DNA from 4 places in the Thalassotalea ganghwensis genome. Region 1 is predicted to be linked to each of the others. Evidence: predicted binding sites of a transcription regulator. Region 1 holds the regulator's gene; each other region holds the start of a gene.

Region 1 (8,155 bases):
CTTTAAGCGCTGGAAACGCTGGCGGTAAACCTTGACCATTTGGCTGATGACACGCTGCACAGTATGCAGTATATGTTGTTTCACCTAACTGCATTAACTCATCCATAGAGGCTTCAGCGTTCAGTGAAGCAGCTTCGGCAGCTAAGGCTTGCTCCTTCATATCACGTTGCTGTTTTAGCCACGCGGTATAATCTGCCTCTGTTTTTACTTCAACCACAATTGGCATAAAACCATGATCCTTACCACAGAGCTCGGCACATTGGCCACGGTATATCCCTGGTTTAGGCACATTTGTCCAAGCTTCGTTAATAAAACCAGGATTCGCATCCTGTTTAACGGCAAATGCGGGAACCCACCACGAGTGAATTACATCATCTGAAGTGATTAAAAATCTAACCTTCTTATTTGCAGGAATAACAAGATGTTTATCCACTTCTAATAAGTAGTTTTCACTTTTTTGAGCACCAATACCATTATGATTTTCGTATTGATCTCGCGGAGTCGAAAGCACTGAATAGAACTCGATATCTTCATCAAAATATTTATAATGCCACTTCCACTGCGAACCCGTTACCTGAATAGTCAAATCGGAATTATCGTTATTTTCCATAGCAATAAGAGTTTTTGTCGCGGGTACCGCCATGGCTATAAGGATAATGATGGGAATAACAGTCCAGAGGACCTCAACTTTGGTGCTTTCATGAAACGTGGCCGCTTCTACACCTTTTGATTTGCGGTGAAAGATCATTGACCAAATCATCGCACCGAAGACGACTACACCAATTGCAGTACATATATATAAAGCGAGCATATGTAAACCATATACTTCATTACTAACTTCGGTTACACCTTTTGTTAAATTCAACTGCGAGTCGGCTAAAGCGATGCTGGGAACTAACATCCCTAACAGCCAACTGAGATAACGTCTTTTCACTCGACCTCTCCTTACCCTAAATGGCAAAACGCATGATCAGTATTAAGCTGCTCATCCGTTTCACAGTTTGTTTTTATTTTTTCCTATGGCTATTTATTAATCAGATTAACGTTAGCCTTTTCATTATTTTTTGATTACTTTCTGCTCTAGAATTACTTAATTATTGATCTAGGTCAATTCATAATTTTTTAAAATATTTTAAAAAAAGCTAATAATAACAATAGAGTGTAAACTCTAAAAGGTACTAAGGCGCTAAAACAAAGGCCTGAGAGGGGTGATTAAGAAATGAGCAAATACTCTATTATTTAATTTTACGGGCTGAAAACTTTCGAAATATTTTTGTATAAAATTTAGCCAACTGGAGAGATAATCAGCATTTACTCAACAATAATAGCTGAATATAGACATTTGGTTATAAAAACCTTGCATGAGACAACTTTTCACGACTTACGATAAAAAATTTGCCTCATTGCATTGATAATTTCTACATCCAATCTGCAGCACGAATAACACCGACCGCAAGTCCTTCGATATTGAAATTTTGAGAGGTAAGATCAACTTTTATCGGAGCAAAGTCTTCATTCTCCGCGTGCAAATATACGACATTTCCCTCACGCTTAAGCCTTTTAACCGTGACATCGTCTTCTACGCGTGCAACAACGACTTGTCCATTTTTAACATCGGTGGTTTGATGAACAGCAAGCAAATCACCATCGTAAATTCCGATGTCTTTCATGCTTTCTCCGTTAACTCGTAGAAGATAATCCGCTGCTGGATGAAATAAATTTCCATCAATTTGATAACGGTCTTCTACGTGCTCTTGCGCCAATATCGGTTCGCCAGCTGCAACACGACCAATTAACGGCAGCCCTTGTTCTTCCATCATTTCTTCAGCCAAACGAATGCCGCGACTCGTTCCTGGTAACATTTCTATATAGCCTTTCTTCGCAAGAGCTTTTAGATGCTCTTCGGCAGCATTGGCTGACTTAAAACCAAAAAATTCAGCGATCTCTGCTCGCGTTGGTGGCATGCCGGTTTCAGATATTTTTTCTCTGATCAGATCAAAAATCTGCTGTTGGCGAGACGTTAAGGGGCGCATTTCTGTCATATAATATTTCCTGTATTTTTACACAGTGGCACTGTCATTGTATACAGCCTGTAAATAAACGCAAGCTTTCCTTCGGTTTTTGCAAACACCGTATGATCAAAGCGGTATTAATAAAAGTTTAATAAAAAATTAAATCCTTATTCCTTTATAAAAGGTTTTGCATTAATCTCTTTTATTCAGTCTATTAAACTTTTCTTATTTGGAGCGACTTTGTTCAACCAAGTAACAGCCTATCTCTTGTACCGCGTGATGTGGCTGTTAACCATATTGGGTTATTTAGTAGCAACTGATAGCGTTGCACAAATCACCATAGGGGTCATTGGAAAAACGAAAAATGATAGTTTTTATCAACAATCTTTCAAAGGCTGTCAAAGCTATGCAAAAAAGCATTCAGAAATAACCTGTCTTTATGATGGCGCCGACGACTACCAGGACATTCGTGGCCAAATGATAAAAATTAATCAAATGATCGCCAACAAAGTCGATGCACTTTTAATATCAACTACCGATTCAGAATACTTGGTCAAGGGCGCTTTGCGCGAAGCTAAAGAAAAAGCGATACCCGTGATTACCTTTGATTCAGATCTACTGCCGGAGCATCAACAGTATCGCTTGAGCTATGTCGGCACCAACAACTTTGATTTTGGGGTTGCACTAGGCAATTATGTTAAAAAATTTGCCAAGAAAGATTTAACCGCCATTTGCCTTCAATCTGGACACCCCACAACACCGAACTTAAATGAACGTATCGCGGGTGTGCGCTTTTCATTGTCAGGGCAAAAAGAGCAAAAATTATCAGGACAGAGGGGTTGGATAGAATCAGAACGTTGTCCATTGTACAGTCTGGGAAAGCGCTCTACAGCGTTGCTGCAACTTGAATCAATAATCAAAACAGTGAATCCACCGATATTTCTTGCTGTGGCGGGCTTCGCTCAATTTAATAGTGATTACAATAAACAATTAAGCCCCTTTAAAAAGCAAATTGCCAATAATCAAATCGTCATTGTTTCTGCAGATACCGAAGAAATACAGCTTAGAAGTTTGGCCCAAGGATTATCTACCGCCAATATCGGACAAATGCCTTTTGAGATGGGGCGCAAGGGAGCGGAGCTACTTTATCAATATATAAAAAATAATAAACAACCCGCAAAATCTCATTATTATTTAGATTATCACTACTGCACGCAATCCAATAGCCTAACCTGTACCACTAATTATTAGACATTGTCTAAAATTCAAGAAATAACGCTATTAAAACGCTTATCTTTGCATGGCAAAAACGAGTCAAAGTGTTATTTTCGCGATAACAACGTAATAGTTAGCTTCGCTGAAGTACGGTAAAACTAGGACAATAAGTAATTGCGTCTATTGAGAGCTAATGGCCTAAGTCTTCCACCAACGGCAGCTCAGTTAACGATGCTAAAAAACCTTGTGAATAATTCTTCATAGATTCAATAACCTACTTTGATCAATTAAAACTTGTAGAATTATTGTTCAATACTATGCTTAACATTATGCGCTTGATCATAGCTTTAGCGTATTAGCCTCTTTTTAACTAACACTGAGGAAATAACATGGTATCTAAAACACTTTATACCGTGATGAATATCATACTATTCAGCTCGATGACCTACTTTACAATTATAGCCACTGCCAATGCAGAAATAGCAGTGATTGTACATCCGCAAAATCAATCAACTTTTGATACCGCCGACATTAAAAAAATATTTTTAGGAAAAGCGAAAAAATTTGCCAATGGTGCTGAAGCCACACCTTTTACTTTGGAGAATTCCTTACCAGCGGCAGAGCAATTTACGACCAAAGTGATCGGAAAGTCGATAAGTCAACTTAATGCCTACTGGTCAAAGAAAATATTCACTGGTAAAGGTACACCGCCAAAAGCATTGCAGAGCAATGAAAAAGTATTGAAAGAAGTTGCTTCAAACCCGAATGCTATCGCCTATATCGATAAATCCGCGGTCACCAGTGACGTCAAAGTTATAGCAACATTTTAGCGAGGCAGAACCATGAAAACAGTTACTAACGCAATTGCACTCTTACTTACTGTAACCACAAGTTTTAGCGCTTTCGCTGATATTGAAATCAGTGGTTATGGCTCTATCATCGCTGGCCGAACACTCGGCACAGTGGATGACCCTTTAAATCCCGGTCAAAAACGAGACGAAATACTCACCGCCGATTTTTATGATGTGGGTCAGTATGACAATGATATTTCATTTACACCTGAATCCATTTTAGCCGTGCAAGCAAGCACAATGTTAAGTGATAAGTTTAAAATTACTGCACAATTAGTAGCTAAAGGCGTCGATGATTTTAAACCAGAATTTGATTGGTATTATTTGACTTATCAAGCGTCAGATCAACTTTCAGTAATGATTGGTCGTCGAAACGTTCCAATGTACTACTTTTCTGAATTTTCTGAAGTTGGTTATGCCTACCCATGGATGAGACCACCTTCAAACCTGTATTGGTGGCAGGTGACACAATTTAATGGTATCAATGTTTCCTACAGCTTTGATTTAGGCAACTATTCAACCGTGTTAACCGGTTTTTATGGTAACGAATACTCCTACGATAATGTCGAAATGACTTACTACAATAAGCTTTATGGGGGTAATGCGAGAACCGTCAATGAGTTTTGGGAGAATATCTTAGGTTTTAACTGGAATATCTCTGGTGATTTCTTTGATGTTCGGTTTGTTTATTTTCAAAATGACCGCGATAGGGAAACAATAGAACAAGACGGCAGTATCGCTCCATATAAACCATTTGATCAAACCTTTGTAGGGTTTGGTGGTACGGTAAACCTCAACCAATTTACCATTTTATTCGAGTGGAATTTTGTTGAGCAAAATGACGGGCGTGGTACTGAGTTCCCAACCTATTTAGTTTCACTTGTTTACAATATGGATGACTACCAGCCATATATTTCATACTCAAAAGCTGACCACAAACGCACTGCTATTCCGACAAATGATTTGGAAGAACATTACATGATGAGCTATGGATTGCGCTATAACTTTTTACCCAATGCTTCATTCAAAATACAATATGATAAATTTGTCGACCAAGGCCATGCACCAACGGGTTGGGCATACCATGGTGACTCAGATACCATCAGTTTAGGTGTTGACTTTGTCTTCTAAAATGACTTTTCAGTAGGTGGTACAGTGTTACCACCTACTACTTTCATACAGTAAGTTTTTATCTCCAGTACAACGTTCAACTTGATAGAGACATCTAGAAGTTGCACATACACGTATTAGCTAAAATACTGCCATCTTAAAATCAAAAAATACGCCTAAATAAAGTTTTACATCCCCCTTTTATTTTTACCTGCTCTTGTCGCGCACATTCGAGTGGTTATACTAGGCTGCTACTGTTAAATTTAGGTTATCGTAATGCTTAGACATTTTGCTTTTTATTTAAATATATTCGCGTTGTTTTTGTTTTTCCCCGGAATATTACTACCGTTATTTTCGTTAGACATGACGGTTCTCGCTGGTATTGGCGGCTCACAATTAACTACCGATATTGTTAATAAAGAGCTTACCTTACTCACTACGGTAGAGGAACTTTGGCAAGATCAACGCATACTCGTGGCGATACTTATTTTTCTATTTTCTGTTTGCATTCCATTATTGAAAAGTGTTTTGTTAGCAATTGCCTACTTAAAGCATCAAACAATCTGGGAGAAAAAGTTGATCAATTTTGTCGCTAATATCGGCAAGTGGTCGATGGCTGACGTCTTTGTTGTTGCTGTGTTTTTAGCCGTTTTATCCACTAATCATGCGGAAACAGCCCAAAGTCAGCAACTCAACATTTTTGGTTTTAAAATTGATTTAATAATCAGTTCAGAAACGTTATCGTCGGTTGGTCACGGTTTTTATTATTTCACTGCCTATTGCATCGTTTCTCTTATCGCAAGCCAATTATTTCAATGGCATGTGAATCAGAGTCGACAAACTGAGCAATTATCAGAGAATAACCTGACAGTTTAAGACTTCTGTACCATACTGAGGATAAACAACTATTCACAAAACTTAATGATTAAAGCGACACTATTTTTTATTCTTATTTCGATTACTTGGCTTTCTCAAGCAAAAGAGTTAGTTAATGTCTATGTATATCATTTAAAACCTCCGTTTGTTGTAGATTTGGTTAAACAACAAGGACTGTATTTTGACTTTTCAAGATACTTAAATGAAGTTGCGCCAAATTATGACTTTCACACCATTTTTGTACCAAGAAAACGCATTACATTGATGCTTGAGCAAGGAAAGCTCGACGGTATGTTGCTTGGAGTAAACCCAGTATGGTTTAAAGATAAAGAAGAAAGTAAATACTTATGGTCAGACAAAATATTGGTTGATAGAGACGACTTTGTTTCTTTAAAAGAATCACCTTTTGAATACAACAACCCACAATCTTTAAGAGACAAAATATTGGGTGGCGTTAGAGGCTTTTATTATCGAGGAATCAATGAGCTAGTGGAAAAAAATGAATTAGTTCGTGTCGATACAGTTGGAGAAGACGCTTTACTCCATATGTTATTGAATAAACGTATCGACACAGCAATCATCAGTCAAAGTGCATTTAAATACATTACTCAGGATAAAGCGTTACGCGGTAAATTCCATCTTTCTGAGAAACCACATGATCAATTTTCCAGAAGGGTCCTCTTCCCGAAAAATTTACAGTCACTTTATCAAGAGCTTTTACCAAAGATAAATGCCATGTATGACGATAGCCAATGGCAAAAGATGGTGGTTAGCTATCGCTAATTGCCGTTTAGTTAACAATTTCCATTAGAATTTTACCGGATAACCTCGTGCTTTTTGTAAAACATTTAACCTACATCACTGCAACGTAGGCTTAATACCAATTGAATTAATCTCTATTCTTCAAACGAAAATACAATTTCCATCTCGTTATGGTTTACTACCCCTTTACTATACTGCCATTGTGCTAATGCTTTTTTGGATGCCCTTATCAGTGACTTCGATGCACTCGCTTCAATAACGTTAATGTCATAAACCTCACCTTGTTGGTTAACATGGTAAGCCAGTTTAACAAATCCAAAGTCGCGCTTTGTTATTTCTTGACGATCAAATTTAGGTAACACTCTATATATCGGTTGGAAAGATAGCTTAGGCGAGCTAAGTACTTGTTGAGAAATCTCCTGTTTAAGGTCCTTAGGTATAATCACCCGAAATTCACTTACATCCACACGGCTTTGCAACACTTTTTGCGAGCCTTGCTGAGGTGGTAACTCTGGCATTTTTGGCTCTGGCGGTAATGTTGTTGCTATTAATGTAGGTGCATCGGCTTCAGGGCTATGGACACTTACCTCAACATAGCGCTCTGGCTCAGTATACGTTGTTAAATCATGTGTTGGTTTAGCAAGATGTTGTACCAAAGCCATAATCGCAAAAGATGCAAAACCTCCTCCGAGGGAGATCATCAGCAATGATTTGGGCAGACTAACTTGGGTTTTTTTTGACGTTAGTCGTTCAACATCAATTTCAGGTACTTTAATGCGACTTTGACGTTGTCGATATAAGTGTTCAATTTCTTGATCACTAGATTCTGGCTTCATGTTAGATATCCTAAATGCTTTCTCAGGTGTTGGCGAGCATAACGCAGGCGACTTTTCACTGTTTCTTGTTCAACATCAGTTAGTTGAGATATCTCATTAATACTAAAACCCTCCTGTTGAAGTATAAAGGATTCACGCTGTGCTAGTGCCATACCATCTAATGCTCGATTAAACCTATCAAGTTGCTGCTCATTCATTAAAAAAGAGTCTAACGATGGTTCAGAACTATTGGAATGGTATGCTTCATCGAAACTATCACTACTCCATCGCTTTTTTCGTCGCAACTCGTCGATGAGTCGATGACGGGCAATGGTGAAAAGCCAACTTTTAACATTAGTATGGGCTTGGACTGATCGCGCCTTTTCCACTACGGTCAACCACGTTGATTGTAGAACATCTTCCGCTAACACTTGATCACTCATCGTCAATAAATAATGATAAAGTGAGCGATTGTACTGCTCAACCAACAAAGTCAAATAGCGATTTTTTTTTG
Region 2 (8,155 bases), on a different contig from region 1:
GTTTGCTTTGACAATATTGCCTCTATCGTCAACTTTTAAATTTGCATCAGGGGCCATCTCAAACAATTTTTCACTTTCTTCAAGCGCAAGTTTGGTAACCGCATATGCTTTATCCATTTCTTTTAAATTGCGACGATACTTCGCTTCAATTTCTTTTAATTTAGTAATGTCGCTATGTGCACCCAACATACGATGAGCGACATTATTTTCATCTCGTATCGCTATTCCTCTACAACGAATCCAAACCGTTGAACCGTTTTTGTGGCGATAACGAACGGTTTGATCGTATGGATAACTAGGGTCTTTGTAATGACGTTTAAAATTAGTGATAGCGATGGCTAAATCATCTTCATAAATAATATTTTGCCATTCACTTGCTAGGTGTTTTTTGTCTTGAGGATCATAGCCTAGGACGGTCCAAAATTTTTCATTCATCCATTCGTTTTCAGGATTATCCAAATCCCAATACCACAACCCATCTAGGCTTGCATCTTGAATGAAGTCAAACACTTTATCATCTGATCTTATCAGTTGATATAACTCTTCCTGTAAGTAATTTTTCTTTCGGCTCATCGCTAAACTTATCATCCATATACAACGGTATAAGCTTAGGAAAGAATCACGAAATGAACAAATAAACGAATAAAAAAAGCAGTACGGCTGTACTGCTCTTTTTCATTTTTTGTGCTAAAAGTTTTTACTATTAATGAGTTTTAAGCCGTCGGTAACTTTTTAATTGGTAGGTAGTCACTAGCAACTAACTCATCATTAATACAACTGAGTAAATAAGCCGTCATATCTTTTTCAGCTACTTCATCTTCCTGAGCATATTCTTGACAAGTACTTAATAAACTTAAGACGTACTCTTCTGGCGCTTCCTGTGGAGTCTGTTCTTCACTATAGGCGGTAAAAGAAAACACAGTGAGTGTTGCAGCAATAACTAATAAATTTTTCATTTAACTATCTCTTATTTGAGGTTTGGTTACATATCCCAATAATCGCTGAGCGTATTGGTCTCTTTGTCAAAACGCCTTTCTTCGTAAAGCGATTCTATTCTTTGTTTAATGCGATATTTTTGCTTTGCTGTTTTCCTTATATTGGTTTTCTGAGGGTTGCTATATGCAATCTCATAACCACTAATACCATTAAGTAACTCTTCATCAACATCTACATCGTCTTCATAGTCATCAATGATCATTGGCTTTACCTTCTAAAAAATTCCACTGGGCTACCACCCTCTGTACAATTAAACATAGAAGCTATGTTTGGCTGAATAATGTGCCCAAATATCTGATAAGAAAAGCTAAATATTTTAGGGATATCAATCAAAACTTTTGATTGATAAAAATAAAAAAGCCAGCTCGAACAAGCTGGCTTTTTTCAACAATAACACAATAAAATCAAAGCATTAAAATAAACTCATCAATAATTAAACCAACGATTCACTGACAACAAGTGATCGTTGTATAAATTCTTAACGCTCAATCAACTAAAACCATTTTTGCTTTTTAAATACAACGACCTGGGCAACCACTACCACGATCAGAATAAATATAAAAATACCAAAGGCATAAGGGTTTTCTGCACCTGGAATGCCGCCAACATTGATACCCAGCAAGCCAGTTAAAAAACCTAAAGGTAAAAACACAGCCGCAACAATCGATAAAACATACATACGATTATTCATTTGCTCGGCTATACGATTATTAAGTTCTTCTTGAGTGACCGCTGCACGATCTTTAATCGAATCGAGTTCCTCGATAAAACGCGTTAGGTGATCGGTAGTTTCTCGTAATTGTACTTTCTGCTCACTAGTAAACAAGGTGGATCGATCACTTAACAATTGCGTCATTGCTTCTTTTTGTGGTGCTAAATAACGACGTAATGAAATAATTTGACGACGTAAGTCAGCAATTTCATTTCTTAGGGAATAGCTACTCGACGTTAACATACTTTCTTCAATTTCACTGACTTTATCTTCAATTTCAACAATTGTATTCGCCATACGATTAATTAGGCGATCAGCTAATATGGTAACTAGCTCACTCGGAGTTGTCGGTCCGTGACCCGACTCAAAATCATTGGCAATATCTCGAGCTGACAACAAGGTGCGCCGACGAGTACTAACAACCCTATCGCTCGCCAACCATACTCGAATAGAAACCATATCTTCAGGATCACTACCCGGTGCTAGGTTAACCCCTCTAAAGGAAATGAGTACGCCATCATCGACCGAGGTAGCTCTTGGACGTGTTTCTTCATTTAACAACGCACTGATGACAACGGGATTCAGTTGACTACATTCCTTCAGCCATTGCTTAGTTTTTTCAGCGGTATAATCAAAATGCAGCCAGTAAGGACGCTGGCTATCCAATGTGCTTAGAGAATCAATAGATTCAGCTTGTTGTCGATCACTAAAATAGTAGCCATAAATGAAATCACTGCGCATATGTGTAAATTCCAATATCAAGACATTACCAGTCTAAGTCTAGGTTAAAAGTAAGGTACCACAACCTAAAAAGGCAATGAATCCAAAAACATCCGTAACCGTTGTCAATATGACAGCACCAGACAAAGCTGGGTCGATATTGAGCTTATTTAACAACCAAGGTACCCAAACCCCCGACAAGGACGCCACCAATATATTACCGAGTATGGCAATACAAATCGTTATGGCAAGCAAAGGTGATTCAAACCAATAATAGGTGATTACGCCGATGACCATTGCCCATAAAAGCCCATTAATGGCGCCAACTTTCAATTCTTTCTTAACAATCGCTTGCTTGTTGGCATCCGTTATTTGACCCAACGCCAAGCCACGTATTATTAGGGTTAAGGTCTGACTACCTGAAATACCGCCCATAGAGGCGACAACCGGCATTAGCACAGCCAAAGCGACGACTTGTTGGAGAGTCGCTTCAAACAGGCCAATAAACCATGACGCTAAAAACGCAGTTGCTAGATTAATCCCAAGCCATATCGCTCGGTTTTTACTACTGAGCCAAACACTGGCGAATAAATCCTCTTCTTCGACAAGACCTGCTGACTTCATTAACTGGTTGTCGCGCTCTTCTTCTAAATGCTTAAACGCTGAGTGTATATCTAGTCGTCCGGTTAAACGGCCGTCTTCATCAACTACAGGTAATGCTGCACGCCCTGAAATGACGACCTCATCGGCAGCATCATCAATTGACGTTGATGCTGCTATTGATTGAGGTTGACTGTAAGTAACATTCTTTAATAACTCATTACCATCTAGCGTTATTAATTGGTTAATGTTGATTTCGCCCACTAATTTTGAATCTTCGTCGGTTAGGTAAAGCGTATCCGTCAGTGAAGGCAAGGTTTTAGCGCATAACTTTTTAGCCGCTGAAACCTTTAATGTGATCGGAATTTGTTTTTCATCAAAGCTTTGCCAATGCCCTACTTCAGCATCACTATAATCTTGAGCTTTTTTAAGGTTAGCCCGTTGTTTTGCTGTCATTTTTGTAACAGCATAATCAATAAATCGATCGCTTAACTCTTCGCTAAGTTCAAGTAAATCAACCGCATCAAGCTTTTCAAAGAGTGGTAAACAATCTTGATCATCTAAGGCATTAAGTAACATTTGCCGCGACTCTGTTTTCATTTCAAGGAAAACATCTTGTTGCAGCTCAGGTTTTAACAATCCCCAAAGTTTCATACGTTCGCTGATTGGGAACGCTTCGAGTAAAATAGCCACTTGCTCTGCTGCTAACTGCTGCTCGGCTTGTTGGATCAATTGCTCCAGCGGCATTTCTTCAGCGAAGTGTTGTTCAAATTGATGAATATATTCGGTCAGTAAATCCAATGATTTTTCCTTGTATCCGTATCAAGCAAGCGTTTATCGGTCTTCTCTGTTGATATTTAACTATAAATTACAGTTGGACACTAGCGGATGTTGAGTGATTATCGATATTTTTACACGTCATCAATTAAAGACTAACAACGATAAGCAGCTCTTAAGAAGATAACAGCGTGTTGTCTTCTTTGGGATGGCTAAGCTCAACCTGCTCAATTTTTTCAAAACGGGAGGTAATCTTGTGTGCTGAAGTATGTATTTGTTTAACATCACTTGCTGCTTGATCGATATGCTTTGCTAAATTGTCAAAGCGAACTTTGAAGCGGTTAAAATCGGCAGCAAGACCAGATAAATGCGCTTGAATGATATGAATTTGCTCTTTGGTGGCTTCATCTTTCAACACCGAGCGCGCGGTAGTTAATATTGCCATTAATGTCGTTGGCGAGGTTAGCCAGATACGTTTGCTATTAGCATATTCGACTAAATCACTGTGATGACCGTGGATTTCAGCAAATATCGCTTCTGCTGGAATAAACATAATAGCGCCGTCTGATGTTTCATTATGAATCAAATATTTATCATGTATGTCATTGATATGCTTTTTGATATCGTTTTTAAATTGCCGCTCTGCCGCTTTGCGATCACTGTCAGCAACGTTGACATCAGTCATCTTCCGATAGCTTTCTAAGGGAAACTTAGCATCAATGATCACAGTTCCCGTTGGTGGTGGTAAAAATAACGCACAATCAGCAACTTTTCCATTCGACAGCGTATGCTGTAAACTAAAACTTTGTTCAGGCAAGACATTACGAATCAAACCATTGAGTTGAACTTCACCAAAAGCACCTCGCGAACGTTTATCGGCTAACACTTCTTGCAAGCTGACTACGTTTGTGGACAATTCAGTAATTTTCTTTTGCGCATCATCAATCAGTGCCAATCGTTTAACAATATCATTAAAGGTCTTGGTTGTTTTCTCAAACCCTTCCGCTAAGCGTTTCTCCACTTGTGCACTAATCTCTTTCAAACGACTGTCGGTAGACTGAGTTAACTCTGCGATTTTCTTCGACATCTGCTCGCTTGCCGCTTGCATCGACTTCGCTTGTTCTTGGCGATTACTCTGATGATTTTCGTTTAAGTGTTTAAATAACTCACTAATTGACTGGTTTTGCTTTTCTAAAAATGCTTGTTGGTGCTGGTGCAAAGTGGCTAACTGTTTTTCACTTAAATCAGCTTGCTGGCGCAACGTTTTTATTTTTAAATCAGCTATTTGTTGCTCCAATTGAGCTCTTAATTCAAACTGCTGCTTTGAAAGCTCTTGATAATGGCCGAGCACACCTTGTTGTAATTGTGCGTACTTTTGTTGTTCGATCTGTGTCTCGATACTTTGTTGTTGAGAAAAGTCTTGAATTAAAATTGCCGTACTTTTGATATGGCGAAGCAGCAACAATAATATCAGTGTGAAGACGATACTAATTGCCACAAAAGCCACTAGCCAATACTCTAGTGCAACATGTTCCAAAAATGTCATTGCATTCTTCATTTAACAATCTCGCCAAAAAAACACTGTTTTTATTTACAGCATTAGAGCATAACTTAGTAAGTACATCAAGCGCTCAGTAATTCTCCTCCTCAATAAAACTAAATAAAAAAGAGCTACTGGTATTCGCCAATAGCTCTTTTTAAGTTCAGTGATTTCAGTTAGCTTTATTTGCTAACGACTAACAAGTTAAGCTTGTTGAACTTCTATTTTCTTTTGCCATATTTGTGGGCCGGTGACGTGAGCAGACTCTCCCGTTGAATCAACCGCTACCGTAACTGGCATATCTTCTACTTCAAATTCATAAATCGCTTCCATTCCCAAATCTTCAAAAGCGACTACTTTGGCTTTTTTAATTGCTTTAGAGACTAAATAAGCCGCGCCACCAACTGCCATCAAGTAAATTGATTTATGCTTTTTAATGTTTTCACATGTTTCTTGACCACGTTCAGATTTACCAATTGAACCGAGTAACCCTGTTTGGGATAACATCATCTCACTAAATTTATCCATGCGAGTCGCAGTCGTTGGACCCGCAGGCCCTACCGCCTCATCACCAATGGCATCTACTGGGCCAACGTAGTAAATAAATTTATTGGTAAAATCAACTGGTAATTCTTCACCTGCTGCCAACATATCTTGAATACGCTTATGGGCGGCATCACGACCAGTTAAAATGGTTCCGCTTAGTAAAACCGTTTCACCTGTTTTCCAATCGGCGATATCAGCTTTTGTTAAGTTATCAACGTTAACTCGTCGAACATTTTCACCCACTTCCCATGTGATGTCTGGCCAATCTTCTAGTTTAGGTGGCGTTAACTGTGCTGGCCCTGAGCCATCGAGGTGGAAATGCACATGGCGCGTTGCCGCACAATTAGGGATCATTACCACAGGTTTAGACGCTGCATGCGTTGGCGCTGAATTGATTTTAACATCTACGACTGTGGTTAAGCCGCCTAAACCTTGAGCACCAATACCCAATTTATTAACACGCTCGTAAATCTCTAAACGTAATTCTTCTTCTGCATTTTGTGGCCCACGCTCGATTAATTCTTGCATATCGACAGGCTCCATTAAGCTTTCTTTAGCAAGTACACCTGCTTTTTCAGCTGTACCACCAACACCGATACCCAAAATACCTGGTGGACACCAGCCAGCACCCATTGTAGGTAATGTTTTAACAACCCAATCTGCTATCGAATCACTCGGGTTGAGCATAACCATTTTGGTTTTATTTTCACTACCACCACCTTTAGCAGCAATAAGCACTTCTATTTGGTCGCCTTCAACCATCTCAATATGAACAACCGACGGCGTATTGTCTTTGGTGTTAAGGCGCTTGCCGGTTGGGTCTGCGACAATGGATGCTCGTAATGGGTTGCTAGGATTTAAATACGCGCGGCGAGTACCTTCATCTACCATTTGTTGGACAGTCATGTCGGTTTTATCCCACTGCACCGCCATACCAATTTTAACAAAACAAGTGACAATACCGGTGTCTTGACAAATCGGACGTTTACCCATTGCTGACATTCGAGAATTGATAAGAATTTGCGCGATGGCGTCTTTCGCTGCAGTACTTTCTTCTTTGTGATAAGCCTTTTCTAGCGCCTGAACAAAGTCTAATGGATGATAATATGAGATATACTGCAAAGCATCAGCAATACTCTCAATCAAGTCTTGTTGTTTGATAATAGCCATGACTATCCTTTGTTTCTTGTATAATTTGATAGATTCAACAATCTCTTGTTGAAAGTTAAAATTTTGCCGATATGATACCTTGCTTGTAGCAAGCCTGCCAGTTTTTAGCTAAAGGTAAAACCATTGTCAAACCAGATAAAATTTGAGCTTAAGGCAACGCCTTTACAGTTTAGTCAAATAATTAAGCCTTCTGAATTATTTTTAGCGTTTTCAGACACGCCGTGGGCGATGTGGTTAGACTCATGCCACAACAACCATCAAGACAGTCGCTTTGATATAATGGTGTGGCAGCCCGAGGTTACGCTGGTTACCAATGGTGCGGTGACAACGATCACTGAAAAAACGACTGGCATTAGCTCACAGTCTAAAGAAGATCCGCTTTTATTGGTTGAGCAGCAACAAAAATTGCTATTTGAGCATTATCGCATAACTTCATCACCTCTGCCCTTTAATGGTGGCTGTGTGGGTTATTTTTCTTATGATTTAGGTCGACGCTTTGAATCCTTGCCTCGTCATGCAAAGCGGGATATTAATATGCCAGAAATGGCGGTGGGAATTTATCGTCACGGCATTATCTTTGATCGACTTAACCAAACATACTATTTACTTTGCGATGATTCGAAAAGAGTGAAGCTTTCCTTAGAAATTGACAACGCTATTAACAAAGCTACAGCGCAGGCACCATTTAAGCTAACAAGCAATTGGCAAGCACAGATAACCAAAGCACAGTACATTGAGAAGTTTAATAAAATTCAACAATATTTGCTTGATGGCGACTGTTATCAAATTAACTTAACCCAACGTTTTAGTGCCGATTATCAAGGCAATGAATACCAAGCTTACCTTGCCCTTAGAAAGAAAAACCAAGCACCATTTTCTGCCTTTATTCGCACTGACCAATGCGCAATAGCAAGTGTTTCACCTGAGCGTTTTCTGCGTGTTATTGGCGATGATGTTCAAAGCAAGCCGATAAAAGGCACGCAACCGAGAAGCGACGCTATTGAGCAAGACAACCATAATAAAGCCCTACTACAAAATTCAGAAAAAGACCGCGCTGAAAACTTAATGATTGTTGACTTACTGCGCAATGACAT
Region 3 (8,155 bases), on a different contig from region 1:
ATCGCAGCTGAGTTATCTATGCCGATGATTTTACAATCTATCGCTGTAATCGCTTTGCGCATTGCTAACGTGGCGGCACCAAGCGAACACCCAAGATCATAAACACGCGATGAATCTTTAACATATTGCTGACTTAAGCGTCCAATAGTGTCAATGATCGTGTTATAGCCAGGTACAGAGCGCGAAATCATATCTGGAAATACCTCAACCACTTGCCGGTCAAAGGTAAAGTCTTTTAGCTTATCGTGCTTTTTAGAAAAAATAAGGTCGGTATCAGGTGTCGTCATCAATACTCTGTTTACGCAATGGTAATCGGTTAACTCTCGGTTTATCGCAGCATTTTAACTGAAATTGGCAAAGGTTTAAATGTTAATAACAACGCGAGTGCTAACATCTCAATTGTTATGCGAATATCCGCGTTCATTAGGTGACAAAAGCAGGTATTTCTATATAATGTCGGTCATTTTTTACGTCAATATGAATTCAGCGGAACGATTTAGCTGATTCACGTGTTATCAAGGCAAAAATAATTATGCGTACGCTTTATTGTGGTGAGGTTAATGAATCTCACATCGGACAAGAAATTACATTATGCGGTTGGGTTAACCGCCGCCGTGACCTAGGTGCAGTGATCTTTCTAGATTTGCGTGATCGAGAAGGCATTGTGCAAGTAGTTTATGATCCTGATTTCCCTGAAGTATTAGAAAAAGCGAACACATTGCGTAATGAGTTTTGTGTGCAAGTTAAAGGTAAAGTAAGGGCGCGTCCTGAAGGCCAAGTCAACAAAGATATGGCAACGGGTGGAATTGAAGTTTTAGGCTTAGATCTGACTATTTTAAATAAGTCAGCACCATTACCACTTGATTCAAACCAAACAAATTCTGAAGAACAGCGATTAAAATATCGCTATTTAGACTTACGTCGTCCTGAAATGACCGAGCGAATTCGCTTTCGTGCAAAGGTTACTTCTGCTGTACGTGAATCTTTGGAAGCACAAGGTTTCTTAGATATTGAAACACCCATATTAACGGCTGCCACACCTGAAGGCGCACGCGATTACTTAGTACCAAGTCGCACTCACAAAGGTAGTTTCTTTGCTTTACCTCAGTCACCACAGCTGTTCAAGCAGTTATTAATGATGTCTGGGATGGAGCGTTACTATCAAATTGTAAAATGTTTCCGTGATGAAGATTTACGTGCTGATCGTCAGCCAGAATTCACTCAAATTGATATTGAAACCTCGTTTATGAGTGCTGATCAAGTGATGGAAGTGACGGAAAAGATGATCCGCGAATTATTCATCAAGTTACTTGATGTGGATTTAGGTGAATTTCCTCGTATGCCTTACAGCGAAGCGATGCGTCGTTTCGGTTCAGATAAACCAGACTTGCGTAATCCATTAGAGATTGTTGACGTGGCTGACATTTTAAAAGATGTTGAATTTAAAGTGTTTTCTGGTCCGGCAAATGACGAAAAAGGGCGCGTCGCGGTTATTTGTGTTCCTGGTGGTGCTGATAAATTCTCTCGCAAGGCAATTGATGAGTTAACCAAATTTGTCGGTATCTATGGCGCTAAAGGTATGCCATGGATGAAAGTTAATGATCGTGACGCGGGTATGGAAGGTTTACAATCTCCGATACTAAAATTCTTATCTGAGTCTGCGGTTAATGCTTTGCTAGAACGCACTAATGCACAAACTGGTGATATCATTTTCTTCGGTTCAGATAACTACAGTATTGTTACCGAAGCGTTAGGTGCGTTGCGCCTTAAATTAGGTGAAGAGCTCGGCATTGTTAGCGACGAGTGGAAACCGCTTTGGGTGGTTGACTTCCCAATGTTTGAAGAAATTGATGGCCATATGCATGCATTGCATCATCCATTCACGGCACCTACCAATTTGACACCTGAAGCGCTTGAAGCCAATCCAACCACAGCATTATCAGATGCTTATGACATGGTATTGAACGGTTGTGAATTAGGTGGTGGTTCTGTTCGTATTTACGACCAAGCGATGCAATCTGCTGTATTTCGTATCTTAGGGATCAGTGATGAAGAAGCGCAAGAAAAGTTTGGCTTTTTACTTGAAGCGCTTCAGTACGGTGCGCCTCCTCATGCAGGTTTAGCGTTTGGTCTCGATCGCTTAGTGATGTTAATGACAGGCGCAAGCTCAATTCGTGACGTAATGGCGTTTCCAAAAACGACAACAGCGGCTTGTCCTTTAACCAATGCACCGGGTAATGCAAACCCAGAGCAGTTAGTTGAATTAGGTATTCAAACCCTAGCTCAAGAAAAAGCGCAAGATTAAGTGACTAACGAAAAGTAACAAGAATACGTGTTAACGCTTCTATTCACTTGTTAATTGGCGTAGATTAATATAAATCTAATTGATGCAGCTAAAGCTTCTTTAGCTGCATTTTTATTGCCTACATAACCTCAGGTTGTATTAGACATAGCACGAAACGTATAAAATCAAACACCGAAGTTTACCATGTCTTTATAGCGTGCTACTTTTTACTGAATTCAAGGCGCATTGCTTTAGGAATAGCTTGCTATTTCAAGATAATAGAACGCAGAAGTAAGTAAAAATAGGCGTTAGAAATGCATTTCTAATGTAGAGCTGCGGTTATATAGGCCAGAATACAAAAAATACAGTAGGTATGCATTGAGTATTATTTTAGGTATTGACCCAGGATCTCGGTTCACAGGTTACGGCGTTATCGACCAAGATGGTCGCAAAATTACGTATTTGGGAAGCGGCTGCATTAAGGCATTATCGGCTGGTGATGATTTAGGTCTTAGATTGCAGACTATTTTTGCTGGCGTTTCTGAGCTAATTGTTCAATTTAAACCTGACATGTTTGCGATTGAGCAAGTATTCATGGCGAAAAACCCTGATTCAGCGCTTAAACTCGGGCAGGCGAGAGGCGCAGCAATTGTTGCGGCGACCAATGCTGGATTAAGTATCGCAGAATATTCAGCAAGACAAATCAAGCAATCGGTGGTTGGTAGTGGTGCTGCTGATAAAACACAAGTACAACACATGGTGAAATCAATTTTGTCGCTTCCGGCTTCTCCTCAAGCTGATGCAGCAGATGCGCTGGCAGTGGCACTTTGTCATGCTCATAGCCATGATTCATTATCAAAAATGGCTGGTCAAGCAACTAAAACCGTGCGCAGGCGCCTACGTTAGTAGCCTATTGTTCATTTACATTTAATGTAATTGGTATATGAATACTTTGTCGCTGTCGCTTAATTATACCAACGGCTATGGTTAATCATAAATATACTTTACTGTATATTTATCTAGTGCTATGGTAACGCCATGTTGTACTTTTCTAAGAGAAATTATTTTGATTGGTCGATTACGTGGCTTATTAATTGAAAAAGTCGCCCCTGAAATCTTAATTGAATGCCAAGGTGTCGGTTATGAGGTTACTATGCCGATGACGAGTATCTACGCCTTACCTGATGTCAATCAAGAAGCGATAATTTTCACCCATTTTGTCGTCCGTGAAGATGCTCAGTTATTGTATGGTTTTTCTAATAAGACCGAGCGTAAGCTGTTTCGTTTATTAATTAAGGTTAATGGTGTCGGCCCGAAACTCGCCTTGGCAATTTTATCTGGTATGTCAGCTGAGCAGTTTGTTAGCTGCGTAATGCATGATGATTTAAGTACGATTGTTAAGATACCTGGTGTCGGGAAAAAGACAGCTGAACGATTACTGATTGAAATGCGCGACCGGTTAAAAGATTGGCATAGCGATGGTGCCGATATTTCCTTTACCGTTAATACCAACATTAATGCAGCGCAGCCATTACTTGTAAATGATGCTAAAGGAGATGCTATTAACGCGCTGGTTTCTTTAGGTTACAATCAATCGCAAGCAGATAAAGCCATTAAAATGATTTATCAAAAAGACATGAACAGTGAAGATTTAATTCGCGAAGCACTTAAATCGATGCTGTAAACAGACCCTAAATAAAGTTTAAAACAATATGATAGAAGCTGATCGATTAGTTCAACCGGTATCAACAAAAGAAGATGAAAGTGTTGATCGTGCCATTCGCCCGAAAATGCTCACTGATTATACAGGGCAGGATCATGTTAAATCACAAATGGAGATCTTTATTCAAGCGGCCAAGCAACGTGGAGAGCCCCTTGATCATTTATTAATATTTGGTCCACCTGGCTTAGGTAAAACGACATTAGCCAATATTGTCGCCAACGAAATGGGCGTAAATATTCGCACCACGTCGGGCCCTGTGCTGGAAAAAGCAGGTGATTTAGCCGCGTTATTGACTAATCTTGAAGAAAACGATGTCTTATTTATTGATGAAATCCATCGATTAAGCCCAGTTGTCGAAGAAATTCTTTATCCGGCTATGGAAGACTACCAACTCGATATTATGATCGGTGAGGGGCCCGCAGCTCGTTCAATTAAACTTGATTTACCGCCTTTTACTTTAGTTGGAGCGACCACCCGAGCAGGTGCGTTAACCTCGCCATTACGTGACCGTTTTGGCATTGTCCAGCGCTTAGAGTTTTATAATAATAAAGACTTAACAGATATTGTTAACCGTTCAGCCCATTTTTTAAACCTTACTATTGACGACCAAGGGGCATTTGAAGTTGCTAGGCGCTCAAGAGGTACCCCTAGAATAGCTAATCGATTGCTTAGACGAGTTCGAGATTATGCTGATGTAAAAACGCAAGGGATTGTTACCCAGCAAACCGCCGCGAATGCGTTAAGCATGCTTGAAGTTGATAATGAAGGTTTTGATATTATGGACAGAAAGTTGCTTGAAGCAATTATTGATAAGTTTATGGGAGGACCAGTAGGTCTTGATAACATCGCTGCGGCAATTGGTGAAGAACGAGAAACTATTGAAGATGTACTTGAGCCATTTTTAATTCAACAAGGGTTTTTACAGCGTACGCCCAGAGGTCGAATTGTTACAGATAAAGCGTATCAGCATTTTAAAATCAATAAACCGACTGATTAGCAAACCTGACTTTTAGCCACCCGAATTTTAGACAAAAAAAAGCCCGCACAACTGTGCGGGCCAACTTAATTCTAAAGTTGATAGAAGGAATTCTATTTCCAGAAAAACATGTCAGAGAGAATAAATAAACTTACAAAGTATCTACTCAAGTTACCTCTGGCTAATGACTGGATATCAGGGGAGAAAATCAAATCATTGCGCTAGCTCAGAAAGTAAGTGTATTCTACTTAGAGTAATTACTTTAGGCAATCTAAAAAAATTATATACTTCGGATTAGAAAAACTAATGGATGGGTGCTATTGATAGATAACGAACACCACTCTACAGAATATGAATAAGAAAGCAACTATTTTGTATTTTCTTACAATCTTATCGCAGAAACACTTGTTTGTTGCCAAGCAATTCTATTACTATATCGCAGGCCTTTAATTACAATAGTTTTACTTATCAAAAATAATTAATGTCAGACGAGATAGCACACTATAAAATTCGGGTATATTACGAAGATACCGACGCCGGTGGTATCGTTTATTATGCCAACTACCTAAAGTTCTTTGAAAGGGCTCGAACAGAGTTATTGAGAAGTCTTGGCATTAACCAATCTTATTTTTTAGAACAAAATCTTGGTTTTGTGGTCAGAAGTGTTGAAATGGACAATTTGGCGTCAGCAAAACTTGATGATTTGCTTGAAATAACCACAACAATTGAACAACTTAAGAGTGCGAGTGTTGTTTTCAAACAACAATTATTTTCTGAAAAACAACAATTATTGTGTCACGTAACTGTGAAGATAGCTTGTGTCAATCTGGCTTTAGCCAAGCCGTGTGCCATCCCCAAAACGATATTAGGAGCATTAAAACGTGTCAGCTGAACTTTCTTTTTTTGATTTATTTTTGCAAGCAAGTCTTTTAGTAAAATTGGTGATGTTGACCTTGTTAGGTTTTTCTATTGCCAGTTGGGCGGTGATATTTCAACGCCGCAAAGTACTAGCTGATGCCCGTAAGCAGTTACAAGTATTTGAAGATAAATTTTGGAGTGGTGCCGATCTTAGTAAACTTTACAGTGAAATAAGTGCGAGAGCGCATGTTTACGGTATTGAAAGTTTATTTGTTGCTGGCTTCAAAGAGTTCGCACGCTTACGAAAAAGTCATGTTAGCTCACCACAAGCCATTATCGATGGAACTCATCGAGCAATGCGAGTTTCATTGTCTCGTGAAGTTGATGAATTAGAAACCCATTTACCCTTAATGGCGACGGTTGGTTCTATTAGCCCGTACATTGGCTTGTTTGGTACGGTTTGGGGAATTATGAATTCGTTTATCGCGTTAGGTGCAGTAGAGCAAGCGACGTTAGCAATGGTTGCTCCGGGTATTGCCGAAGCGTTAATCGCCACAGCAATGGGCTTATTCGCTGCTATCCCAGCAGTTATGGCGTTTAACCGCTTTAGTCACCAAGTAGAAAAACTTGAGAATAGTTACGCTAACTTCATGGAAGAGTTTTCAAGTATTTTGCAGCGCCAAACTGTGAGTGAACAACACTAAGCGAGGACTTTTTAGCTATGTACAATCGTGTAAGAAGAAAAAAAGTCGCTGAAATAAACGTTGTTCCTTATATCGACGTGATGTTGGTGCTATTAATTATTTTTATGGTAACGGCACCATTAATTACGCAAGGGGTAAAAGTAGAATTACCTAAAGCTGACGCTGAACCGTTAAGCAAAGACACTAAACCACCATTGGTGGCTTCAGTTGATGCTCAAGGTCGCTATTACTTAGCCGTAGGGGCGAGTAAGAATGAGCCAATGGAAGCTGATGAGTTGGCTGCGTTGGTAAAAGCTCAACTTGAAAAAGCACCCGATACACCCGTTGTGGTTAATGGAGATGGTGCGGTTTCTTATGATGCTGTGATTCAACTGATGGTTATCTTACAAAAACAAGCCGGAGTACCTTCCGTGGGCCTTATGACCGATTCGCCGGAGAATTAAGCGTTGAAGTTAAAGTGGATAACTTATTTGGCTCAATTATCGCCAACCTCTAAAAGCGTGCTATTACATGTTGTTGTTTTAGCAACGTTGTTTTTAGGTGATTTTACTTCTGATATACCAAAACCAACACCGATGCAATCTATGCCTATGCAACCGATAAAAGCGGTAGCGGTAGAGCGTAAAACCATTGAAGCGCAAATTAATAAAATAAAAGAAGAAAAAGCAGCGCAAGAGCGAAAGGAAATAGAGAAAGTTGAGGCCGCTAAACGAGAGAAGGCGCGAAAACTAAGGATAGAAAAAGAGAAGAAGCGTAAGGCTGAGGCAGAAAAAGCCCGTAAAATCGCTGCTGAAAAAGCGCGCAAGAAAAAATTAGCAGAGCAAAAAGCCGCTGAAAAGAAGGCTGCAGAAGAAAAAGCCCGTCGAGAGAAAGAAGCTAAACGTAAAAAAGAGCTTGAACAAAAACAAGCAGCTGAACGCAAAAGAAAAGAGTTAGAAGCGAAAGAGCGTGCCGAACAACAACGTTTGCTTGAGCAACAAATGGCAGAGGAAATGGCGAGTAGGCAGCGTGCCCGACGTCAACAGATGATGACCGAAATTGGTCGATATACAGCATTAATTACGCAAACGATCCAACGTAACTTAATTACTGATAAAGCCACGATGGAAGGTAAGTCGTGTCGACTCACTATTAGCTTGGCGCCATCTGGTTTTGTGACTAATGTTGTGATCGGGCAGGGCAATAGAGTAGTATGTAACGCAGCTAAGGCTGCTGTTTATAAAGCTGGAACCTTGCCAGTTTCAAAAGATCCCGAAGTTTTTAAAGAAATGCGTACTATCAGCTTAACCGTAGTACCTGAATTTTAATAAGAGAAGACTGTAATTTACTATGAAAAAAATAAGCCTGTTCGTACTCTTGATGATGAGCTTAATCACCTCTAAAGCATTCGCTACATTAGAAATTGTTATTACAGAAGGTTTAAATGAAGCTCGCCCAATTGCTATCGTACCTTTTAAATGGAATGGCGTTGGGCAGATGCCAGAATCGTTATCTAAAACCATCAGTGACGATTTGATGCGCAGTGGTAAATTTAACCCGATAAGCTCGGTACGCTTCCCTCAAATGCCAAATAAAGATAATGAAATTGATTATGCCGCCTGGGCAAGTGA
Region 4 (8,155 bases), on a different contig from region 1:
ATAGAGAGAACGCTTTTAGTGTCGGAGCCATCGATCAAGCGAGAGCAACACAAAGCTTATTTGCACTTGAATCGGCTACGGCAACCTTTCATCGTTTAACAACAAGAGTAAATGATTTTACCACCAGTAAAATTAGTCTTACAGAGCAAAGCAGTTATCGCCCTGAATTACTTGACCAAGACATGACTATCTCTGGTTTTATCGTTAACAATGATGAAACAGCACTATACGCTGCCAGTGAAACTTCTGAATACATATCATTTGATGGCAATGTCTACACTGACAATGGTTTACTATCGCAAACGGAAGGTAGCATCACGCTCGCCAATGCAAAAGATTTGGCTGGGAATGCTATCTATTCTCGATTTGAAAACACCGAAACACCCCAGTTTGTTTTAGCGATTTATAATCAGGCACAGAAACTAGTCAACACGATTGTAACAAGCCCCATCCAACCGACGGATTTACAAATTACCTCCGATGGTCAGCGAGCACTTCTTCAATACAGTGATCAATTAGAACTAGTGACGCTTGAAAGAATAGACCTTTCTCATCGTCAGCTCGAATTTGTTGTATCACCAGCTCAAGCATCCATTGAAGCGCAAACGATATTAATTAACGGTGTCAGCGAAAATTGGTCAGCATCAAGCAATGTTGCTTGGTTAAGCTTAACAGAGGAAGTTGTCGATGGTCAGTCAAGTTTAACCGTCAACATTAACTCACAAGCTATTGACGGCTGGGGGCTTTTCACCGGCATTATTACCATCATTGACAGTGATACCGGTTATGCAACAAAAGTTGTTGTAGAGTTAGCGATTGATGAAACTCGATTGTTTGCTAATTATCCTTCGTTAAACTTTGACCAACAACTCAACAGTGAAGTATTAACTAAAACCGTTGACATTCAAACCAATAAGTCCTCAATGATTGCATGGCAAGCTAACACTGACGTTGATTGGCTTAACCTAACCCAAGATAACAACACTGATCAGTTAACCGTAACGGTTATACCAGAGAATGTTAGCGAAAATGGCCTACATAGTGCAGAAATTATCTTAACATCATCTATTGTTGGAGAATCAGTAGACGGAGTCATCAAGGTAAGTTTCTACAAGAGTGACTTTGATACCAGCGTTGACTCAGAGCTTGTTATTGAAGGTATCGAACCAAATGACAGTGCTGTCGTGCTCGACCCATTAAGACCCTATCTATATGTTGCTCAGGGAGATGAAATAAAAGTCATTAACGTTGTCGACGGTACCCTAGTGACCACGGTAGAAGGATTATTAGCTGACGTTGCGTTAACTAATCTTGTCATCCATCCAGATGGTTCAAAGTTGTTAGCGTCTAACCTAGAAACCTATCTTGATGAAGATGACCAAGAAGCCACTCGAGTGAATCATTATCAAATTGACTTAACTAACTTTACAATCGCTCAACTCAACAGTGAAAATATCGATCTCGACTTTCGCCCACAAGCGGTTATTACTATCGATGGCAAACCGGTTGTTGTCAGTCAAGCGCTCGAATATGCGAACACTGACCTTGAGGTGCAATACTGGGATAGTGCTAATGCCTTCTTAACGTCGATTACGCATAAAGTAGCAAACCATAATAATTTCTTAGCTTATAACGGAGCAAATGCCACGATTTATCAACAGCACGTGCGTTTTAACGCCTTTGCCGAGAAGTCGATTACCGCGAAAGCCGAAGGTAGTTCGCAAAACCTGAATTTTGCGCTATACGGTGTGGGCGGTATCACCACAAATAACAACGGCGATATACTTTACAGTGCAAATCCTGTGACGGAATGGTCAAGTTTGGATGGCGATAGTTATATCAGTAATGGGGTACTACCATCGTCACAAACGTTAGCCACGATTGCTGTTACCACCGATACAAACGATCATAGTTATGTTTATCGCAGAAGTTTCATTAATGGCTACGGTGAGGCTCATACACTGACAGAGTATGACGAACTGCAACAACAAGTAAGCTTTGTTGGCTATAGCTCAGGTTCGAATCAAGTCTATCTCTCGCCAACCTATCACCGTGTGATCCACTACTTAGCGGAGCAGCAACAGCTAATTATCGACTACATACCGCAAGATTAACATTGCGTTACCAAATACATAAAAAAGCCACTTAATGTGGCTTTTTTATGCAGGAGATATTGCTAATTAAAATCAATCCCTTAATCCGGTAATTAACGTATTAAGCCACTTAGTTTCGTCAATAAACGCCCAAGACATTGGCTTATATTTTTCGGTAACTCCTTGAGTGATAATTTGCTCTGCACTTTTCCCCTGAGTTAATTGTTGCTCTACTAGTGCTATGCTATCTCGAATCATAGCAGCAAACGCTTGATAATCTGCTTTATTAGCAATAGGACCGTGGCCTGGGATAATAACCGTTTCATCATTGATCATTGCGATGATTTTTTCTACGTTTTGCACATACCCTTTAACAGAGCCACCACTATTTAAATCAATAAAGGGAAATAATGTGTGGAAGAACAAGTCTCCAGTGTGTAAAACATTTGCTTTCTCAAAGTATACCACCGTATCACCATCGGTATGCCCCGAAGGTAAATGAATCAATTTGATACGCTCTTCATCTAAATAAATGTTAACACCGTCTTGGTAGGTCACTACAGGTAGACTGCCTTGTTGAATATCATCTTTACTCGATAAACGATTTCTGACATTTTGATGGGCAAATATGGGTGCATGGTGACCAAAATGAGCATTACTTCCCGTATGATCGCCATGATGATGAGTATTCACCACATACTTTAATGGCTTGTCGTTAATTGATTTCATCGCCGCTTCAATTTGTACAGCCAAAGGACTAAACTTGTTATCGACTAACAACAAACCTTGTGTTGTTGATAAGACCCCAATATTGCCGCCATCCCCTGATAGCATATAAACGTCACCTTGCGTTTTAACTACTTTTAAATCATCGAAATTACCATTTGACGTTGCACTAACGGCAAAACTTAGCACAGCCATCATTGTTGACATTAATTTTTTCATTACTCTTCCTTTATTTCGGTGAGCTGTTAGTAAAATAAACTATAGCAGCAAAGCAAATAAGCTACAGTAAAGCTTACGATTTTGCTCGATACTTTGCTAATGAGATAATGAGAAATTAGTAAAATAAAAGAGCTAAGTAATTAAAGTCTCATACCTAAGGTCCGTTGTTCTGTAACCGTAAGCTCGGCAATAGCAAACATAGTTAGCTATACAACTATAAAGTCGATAGTCTAATAATTAAAATGAGTTTTAATGGGATGGCATTTAAACAATAGATGCCTTTTGATTTCACCGTGATGAAAAACATTCACCCAGCTACCAATCAAAGGAAATCTGCTCTGAGCCTTTATTAGGTTTTGCCAGACCTATATGAACGCCTAGCAATCGCACCGCTTTTCCTTGACCCCGCTCGACGGCTTCCCTTAACAAATTCACAAGAAGTCTAACGTCAATCTCGGTCAACGATTGCTCTTTAGTCGTTTGTTGAAAGTCGTTAAACTTAACTTTTACCCCAATTTTGTTCATCGCGCGCTTTGTTAAATATTTTTCAGCTCGCCGTTTAAGTTCTGGTATTAACTTTTCGCACACTATCTTTTCCATTTCGGCAAGATTAGACAGGTCATGCTCAAAAGTACGTTCGACGCCAACAGATTTGCGCTCACGACTGACAGTCACTTCCCGCTCATCTACACCATTACTACGCCGCCAAATGACACCGCCATATTTTCCAAACCAATTGATTAAAGTTCGCTCATCAGAACGACGCACATCACCACAGGTATGAAAGCCTCGACTCTTTAGGCGTTCAAATGTCACCTTTCCAACGCCAGGGATTTGGTTGAGTGATAAACCTTCTAAAAACTCATGTACCTCATTGGGGGCTATCGTGCATTGGCCATTAGGCTTATTCAGATCAGAAGCTATCTTGGCTACAAATTTAAGTGGTGCGATACCTGCTGATGCCGTTAGGCCAGTGACATCATGTATTTCATCGCGAATTTGCTGAGCAATTAACGTTGCCGAGCCATTGTGAAGTTGACAGTCGGTAACATCTAAATAAGCCTCGTCTAACGATAGAGGCTCTATTATCGGTGTATATCGTTGGAAAATTTGCTGAATTTCCTTAGAAACTTGCTGATAAACTGACATTCTACCGTTAACAATAACTAAGTCAGGACATAATGCTTTTGCTTTATGGTTTGGCATCGCCGATCGAACACCAAACTCTCTTGCCAAATAATTACATGTGCAAAGCACGCCTCTCGCACTATTACCACCGACGGCAATAGGTATATTGCGATACTCTGGATTATCACGCATTTCAACCGCTGCATAAAAGCAGTCCATGTCGATATGAATGATCTTACGCATTTTAACAACCCTGAACACTGTATTAATAAACAGTATTACTAATTGTCAAAATAAAATCAATGCCATTTTTACTAAATTAATCTTACTTGACTAACAAAGTCATTAGAGGCTAATAAAAAAACCGCTGAAAGCGGCCTTTTCATTACTAGATATTTTTAATATCTATTTTTTGTTGGTCTTGCGCGGCTTTTCGCTCCCGCTCTAACCTTTTTTCACAAGGATTATCGCAGTTACACGCTTTATCGATACCCAATGAACCAAGGCCACCACAGCTTCCTGCAAGCGATTTTTTTTGAATAATATAACCTATCGCCATTGCTATAGTGACAACAACAAAAAAGCCCAATGTAATTAAAAATAACGTCATATATACCTCTGTGCTTAATTCTATCGCACTACTTTAGATATTGCATAAATTGTTCAGTTACCTGCTCGACAAATCCATTTTCTGATTTAGAAATAATGTAAGCAGCAATATTATGTTTGTTCGCAAACTCATAGGCTTTTTCTTCACCCATGACCATCATGGCCGTTGATAAACCATCAGCTGTCATTGACGATGGATGAATAACCGTAACCGAGACCAGTTTGTGGTTTATTGGCTTTCCTGTATGAGGGTCAATAATGTGAGAAAAACGCTGACCATTCTCTTCAAAATACTTGCGATAATCACCTGACGTTGCAACGGCATTATCTTTTGGGACAATAAACTGCTGGACAGCGCGCTCTTCTGTTATTGGTTTTTCAATGGCAATAACCCAAAGCTCTCCGGTATGCTTAAATCCTTTTAAACGCATCTCGCCACCGATCTCAACTAAGTAATTAGTAATCCCCTGTTGTTCTAGATACTCAGCAACTAGATCGACAGCATATCCTTTTGCCGTGGTCGATAAATCAACGTATAGATCAGGAATTTTTTTGGCTAACGAATTACCTTCTAGTTGCAAATAATCAATGCCAATTCGTGCTTGCGCCGTCATGAGTTCCTGCTCACTTGGCTGTGTTTCTGGTCTACTCTCTGGGCCAAACCCCCAAAGGTTGATCAGTGGTCCAATCGTGACATCTAACTTACCGTTACTTAGCTTACCTAATCGAATCGATTCAGCCATCACTCGTGCAAGATCTTCACTGATCTCAATTGGGTCAGTACTTGTCGATGCGTTAAACTTAGACAATTCTGAATCTGGTATCCAATTGGACATGTGTTGGTTAAGATTAGTTAACACATCTTCAATGCCACGATGAATCGTTTGACGTTGTACGGTGATGTCCTCTTGACCAATTGGCTCGGTAATATATTTAACGTTATAGGCCACTGTTCCCATGGTAATGCCCTGCAAGTGAACTTGCTGTTTAGCATTATCATTACTAGGAAAGCACCCGACCAGCGTTATTAACGCCAGCGCGATAACAAATGATTTAATATTTTTCATAGCACTCTCAATAAAATTTATTTAAATAAATAACCTGTTGAACATGTCGCTTAAGCTATTTAGTTAAACAAACTCTTTAATAAGATAAATAAAAGGTGACTTGCGCCACCTTTTATTAACGGGTTGTTGGTTAACGCTATTGTCTAACCGCCGAAGTCATCCAATAGAATGTTTTCGTCTTCTACACCCAATTCTTTAAGCATATGAATTACAGCTGCATTCATCATTGGTGGCCCACACATGTAATATTCACAATCTTCAGGCGCTTCATGATCTTTTAAATATTGCTCATAAAGTACGTTATGAATAAAACCAGTTAAACCATCCCAGTTATCCTCCGGTTGAGGATCTGAAAGGGCAACGTGCCACTCAAAGTTATCATTTTCAGCAGCTAACATGTTGTAGTCATCTTCATAGAACATTTCACGTAATGAACGAGCACCATACCAGAAACTCATCTTACGCTTAGACTTAAGACGCTTAAGCTGATCGAAAATATGTGAACGCATTGGTGCCATACCTGCACCACCACCAATAAATACCATTTCTGCGTCAGTATCTTTTGCAAAGAACTCACCAAATGGTCCTGAAATCGTTACCTTGTCACCTGGTTTCAGGCTAAAGATGTACGATGACATTTTACCTGCTGGTAAATGTAACTTCCCTGGAGGAGGTGTGGCAATACGCACGTTAAGCATAATGATACCTTCTTCTTCAGGGTAGTTTGCCATTGAATACGCACGTAACGTTGGTTCATCAACTTTAGATTCAACATCAAAGAAACCAAAGTGTTCCCAATCACCACGATATTGCTCTTCGATATCAAAATCAGAGTATTTAACGTGATACGGTGGCGCCTCAATTTGAATATAACCACCCGCTCTAAACGGAACAGATTCACCATCAGGAATTTTAAGCTTTAATTCCTTAATGAAAGTGGCTTTGTTATCGTTTGAGATAACTTCACATTCCCACTGTTGAACACCAAAGATTTCGTCTTCTAGTTCAATATCCATGTCTTGCTTAACGGCAACTTGACATGATAAGCGACAACCTTCTTTGGCTTCACGCTTAGTAATATGGCCCATTTCTGTCGGTAAAATATCACCACCACCTGAATGCACGTGCACACGACATTGGCCACATGTACCACCGCCACCACAAGCAGAAGGTACAAAAATACCTTTGTCGGCTAGTACGCCAAGTAATTTGCCACCCGCTGAAGTCGTTACCGCTTTGTCTGGGTCGCCATTAATTGAAATAGTCACGTCACCGCTAGCAACTAACTTTGATTTAGCAAATAAGATCACTAGTACCAAAGCTAAAACTATCGCAGTAAACATGCCTACGCCGAGAATAATTTCCATCGACTTTTCCTTTGTACTTACTCTAGGAGAAGGCGTTATTAAATAACCCCTTCTGCGTTAATCTTATTATAACGAAATACCACCGAAAGAAAGAAAGCCAAACGCCATCAATCCTGCAGTAATAAACGTAATCCCCAAGCCTTTCAAGCCATCCGGTACATCAGAGTATTTCATCTTCTCACGAATACCTGCTAGTAGAACGATGGCCATCGCCCAACCAATACCAGAACCTAAGCCATAAACGATTGACTCAGTAAATGTTAAGTTTTTCGCCACCATAAACGATACTGCACCGAAAATTGCGCAGTTAACAGTAATTAGCGGTAAGAAAATACCTAGCGCTTGATATAAAGCAGGGAAGTATTTATCCAATACCATCTCGAGAATCTGCACTAATGCAGCAATAACACCGATAAAGGTAATAAATGATAAAAAGCTAAGGTCTATCGACTCTTTTGGATCCGTAATACCAAGCACGCTATCTAATGCACCAGGTGCAAGAATCGCTTGATAAATCACTTGGTTAGTTGGTACAGCAATACCCAATACAACGATTACCGCTACACCTAAGCCCATAGCCGTGCTTACCTTCTTAGAAACCGCTAAGAAAGTACACATCCCAAGGAAGAAAGATAATGCGATGTTCTCAATGAATATCGTCTTTATTAATAAACTAAGATAATGTTCCATCGATTAATCCTTCTCTACTTGCGCTGGTTTCCATTGACGAATCGCCCAAATAATGAAACCGATAATGAAGAATGAGCTAAATGGCAACACCAGTAAACCATTGACTTGATACCAACCACCATTTTGAATCAATGGTAAAATTTCAATACCAAACAATGTACCAAAGCCTAATAACTCTCTAAAGAAAGCAACAGTAATAAGAATAAAGCCATAGCCCAAACCATTACCAATACCATCTAAAAAGCTAACACCTGGC

What was found. Region 1 encodes LexA, which represses DNA repair genes until DNA is damaged. Its sites were predicted from a motif close to TACTGTATNNNNATACAGTA; they were not measured.
Region 2: ACSLUH_RS02780 (DNA recombination protein RmuC) is a predicted target of LexA. The motif match lies at 5,385-5,404, and genes of this name have one in related genera.
Region 3: ruvA (Holliday junction branch migration protein RuvA) is a predicted target of LexA. The motif match lies at 3,290-3,309, and genes of this name have one in related genera.
Region 4: dinB (DNA polymerase IV) is a predicted target of LexA. The motif match lies at 4,425-4,444, and genes of this name have one in related genera.

The regions. Positions count from the first base shown of each region.
Region 1 is NZ_JBQRUM010000006.1:168,909-177,063, reverse strand. Features, by position in the region: gene coxB (cytochrome c oxidase subunit II) at 1-934, opposite strand, end outside; gene lexA (transcriptional repressor LexA) at 1,419-2,033, opposite strand; gene ACSLUH_RS08315 (substrate-binding domain-containing protein) at 2,253-3,263, shown strand; gene ACSLUH_RS08310 (phosphate ABC transporter substrate-binding protein) at 3,668-4,057, shown strand; gene ACSLUH_RS08305 (porin) at 4,070-5,209, shown strand; gene ACSLUH_RS08300 (paraquat-inducible protein A) at 5,465-6,064, shown strand; gene ACSLUH_RS08295 (substrate-binding periplasmic protein) at 6,110-6,847, shown strand; gene ACSLUH_RS08290 (energy transducer TonB) at 6,961-7,662, opposite strand; gene ACSLUH_RS08285 (RNA polymerase sigma factor) at 7,659-8,155, opposite strand, start outside.
Region 2 is NZ_JBQRUM010000002.1:182,997-191,151, forward strand. Features, by position in the region: gene ACSLUH_RS02755 (GGDEF domain-containing protein) at 1-573, opposite strand, end outside; gene ACSLUH_RS02760 (hypothetical protein) at 714-956, opposite strand; gene ACSLUH_RS02765 (hypothetical protein) at 983-1,198, opposite strand; gene ACSLUH_RS02770 (zinc transporter ZntB) at 1,490-2,449, opposite strand; gene ACSLUH_RS02775 (magnesium transporter) at 2,489-3,829, opposite strand; gene ACSLUH_RS02780 (DNA recombination protein RmuC) at 3,981-5,351, opposite strand; gene ACSLUH_RS02785 (fumarate hydratase) at 5,550-7,061, opposite strand; gene pabB (aminodeoxychorismate synthase component I) at 7,185-8,155, shown strand, end outside.
Region 3 is NZ_JBQRUM010000002.1:70,822-78,976, reverse strand. Features, by position in the region: gene cmoA (carboxy-S-adenosyl-L-methionine synthase CmoA) at 1-287, opposite strand, end outside; gene aspS (aspartate--tRNA ligase) at 533-2,305, shown strand; gene ruvC (crossover junction endodeoxyribonuclease RuvC) at 2,663-3,190, shown strand; gene ruvA (Holliday junction branch migration protein RuvA) at 3,351-3,968, shown strand; gene ruvB (Holliday junction branch migration DNA helicase RuvB) at 3,997-5,004, shown strand; gene ybgC (tol-pal system-associated acyl-CoA thioesterase) at 5,465-5,875, shown strand; gene tolQ (protein TolQ) at 5,865-6,545, shown strand; gene tolR (protein TolR) at 6,563-6,988, shown strand; gene tolA (cell envelope integrity protein TolA) at 7,016-7,852, shown strand; gene tolB (Tol-Pal system beta propeller repeat protein TolB) at 7,875-8,155, shown strand, end outside.
Region 4 is NZ_JBQRUM010000026.1:13,706-21,860, reverse strand. Features, by position in the region: gene ACSLUH_RS18295 (hypothetical protein) at 1-2,114, shown strand, start outside; gene ACSLUH_RS18290 (MBL fold metallo-hydrolase) at 2,187-3,038, opposite strand; gene dinB (DNA polymerase IV) at 3,354-4,409, opposite strand; gene nqrM ((Na+)-NQR maturation NqrM) at 4,555-4,776, opposite strand; gene ACSLUH_RS18275 (FAD:protein FMN transferase) at 4,805-5,842, opposite strand; gene nqrF (NADH:ubiquinone reductase (Na(+)-transporting) subunit F) at 5,986-7,209, opposite strand; gene nqrE (NADH:ubiquinone reductase (Na(+)-transporting) subunit E) at 7,276-7,899, opposite strand; gene ACSLUH_RS18260 (NADH:ubiquinone reductase (Na(+)-transporting) subunit D) at 7,903-8,155, opposite strand, start outside.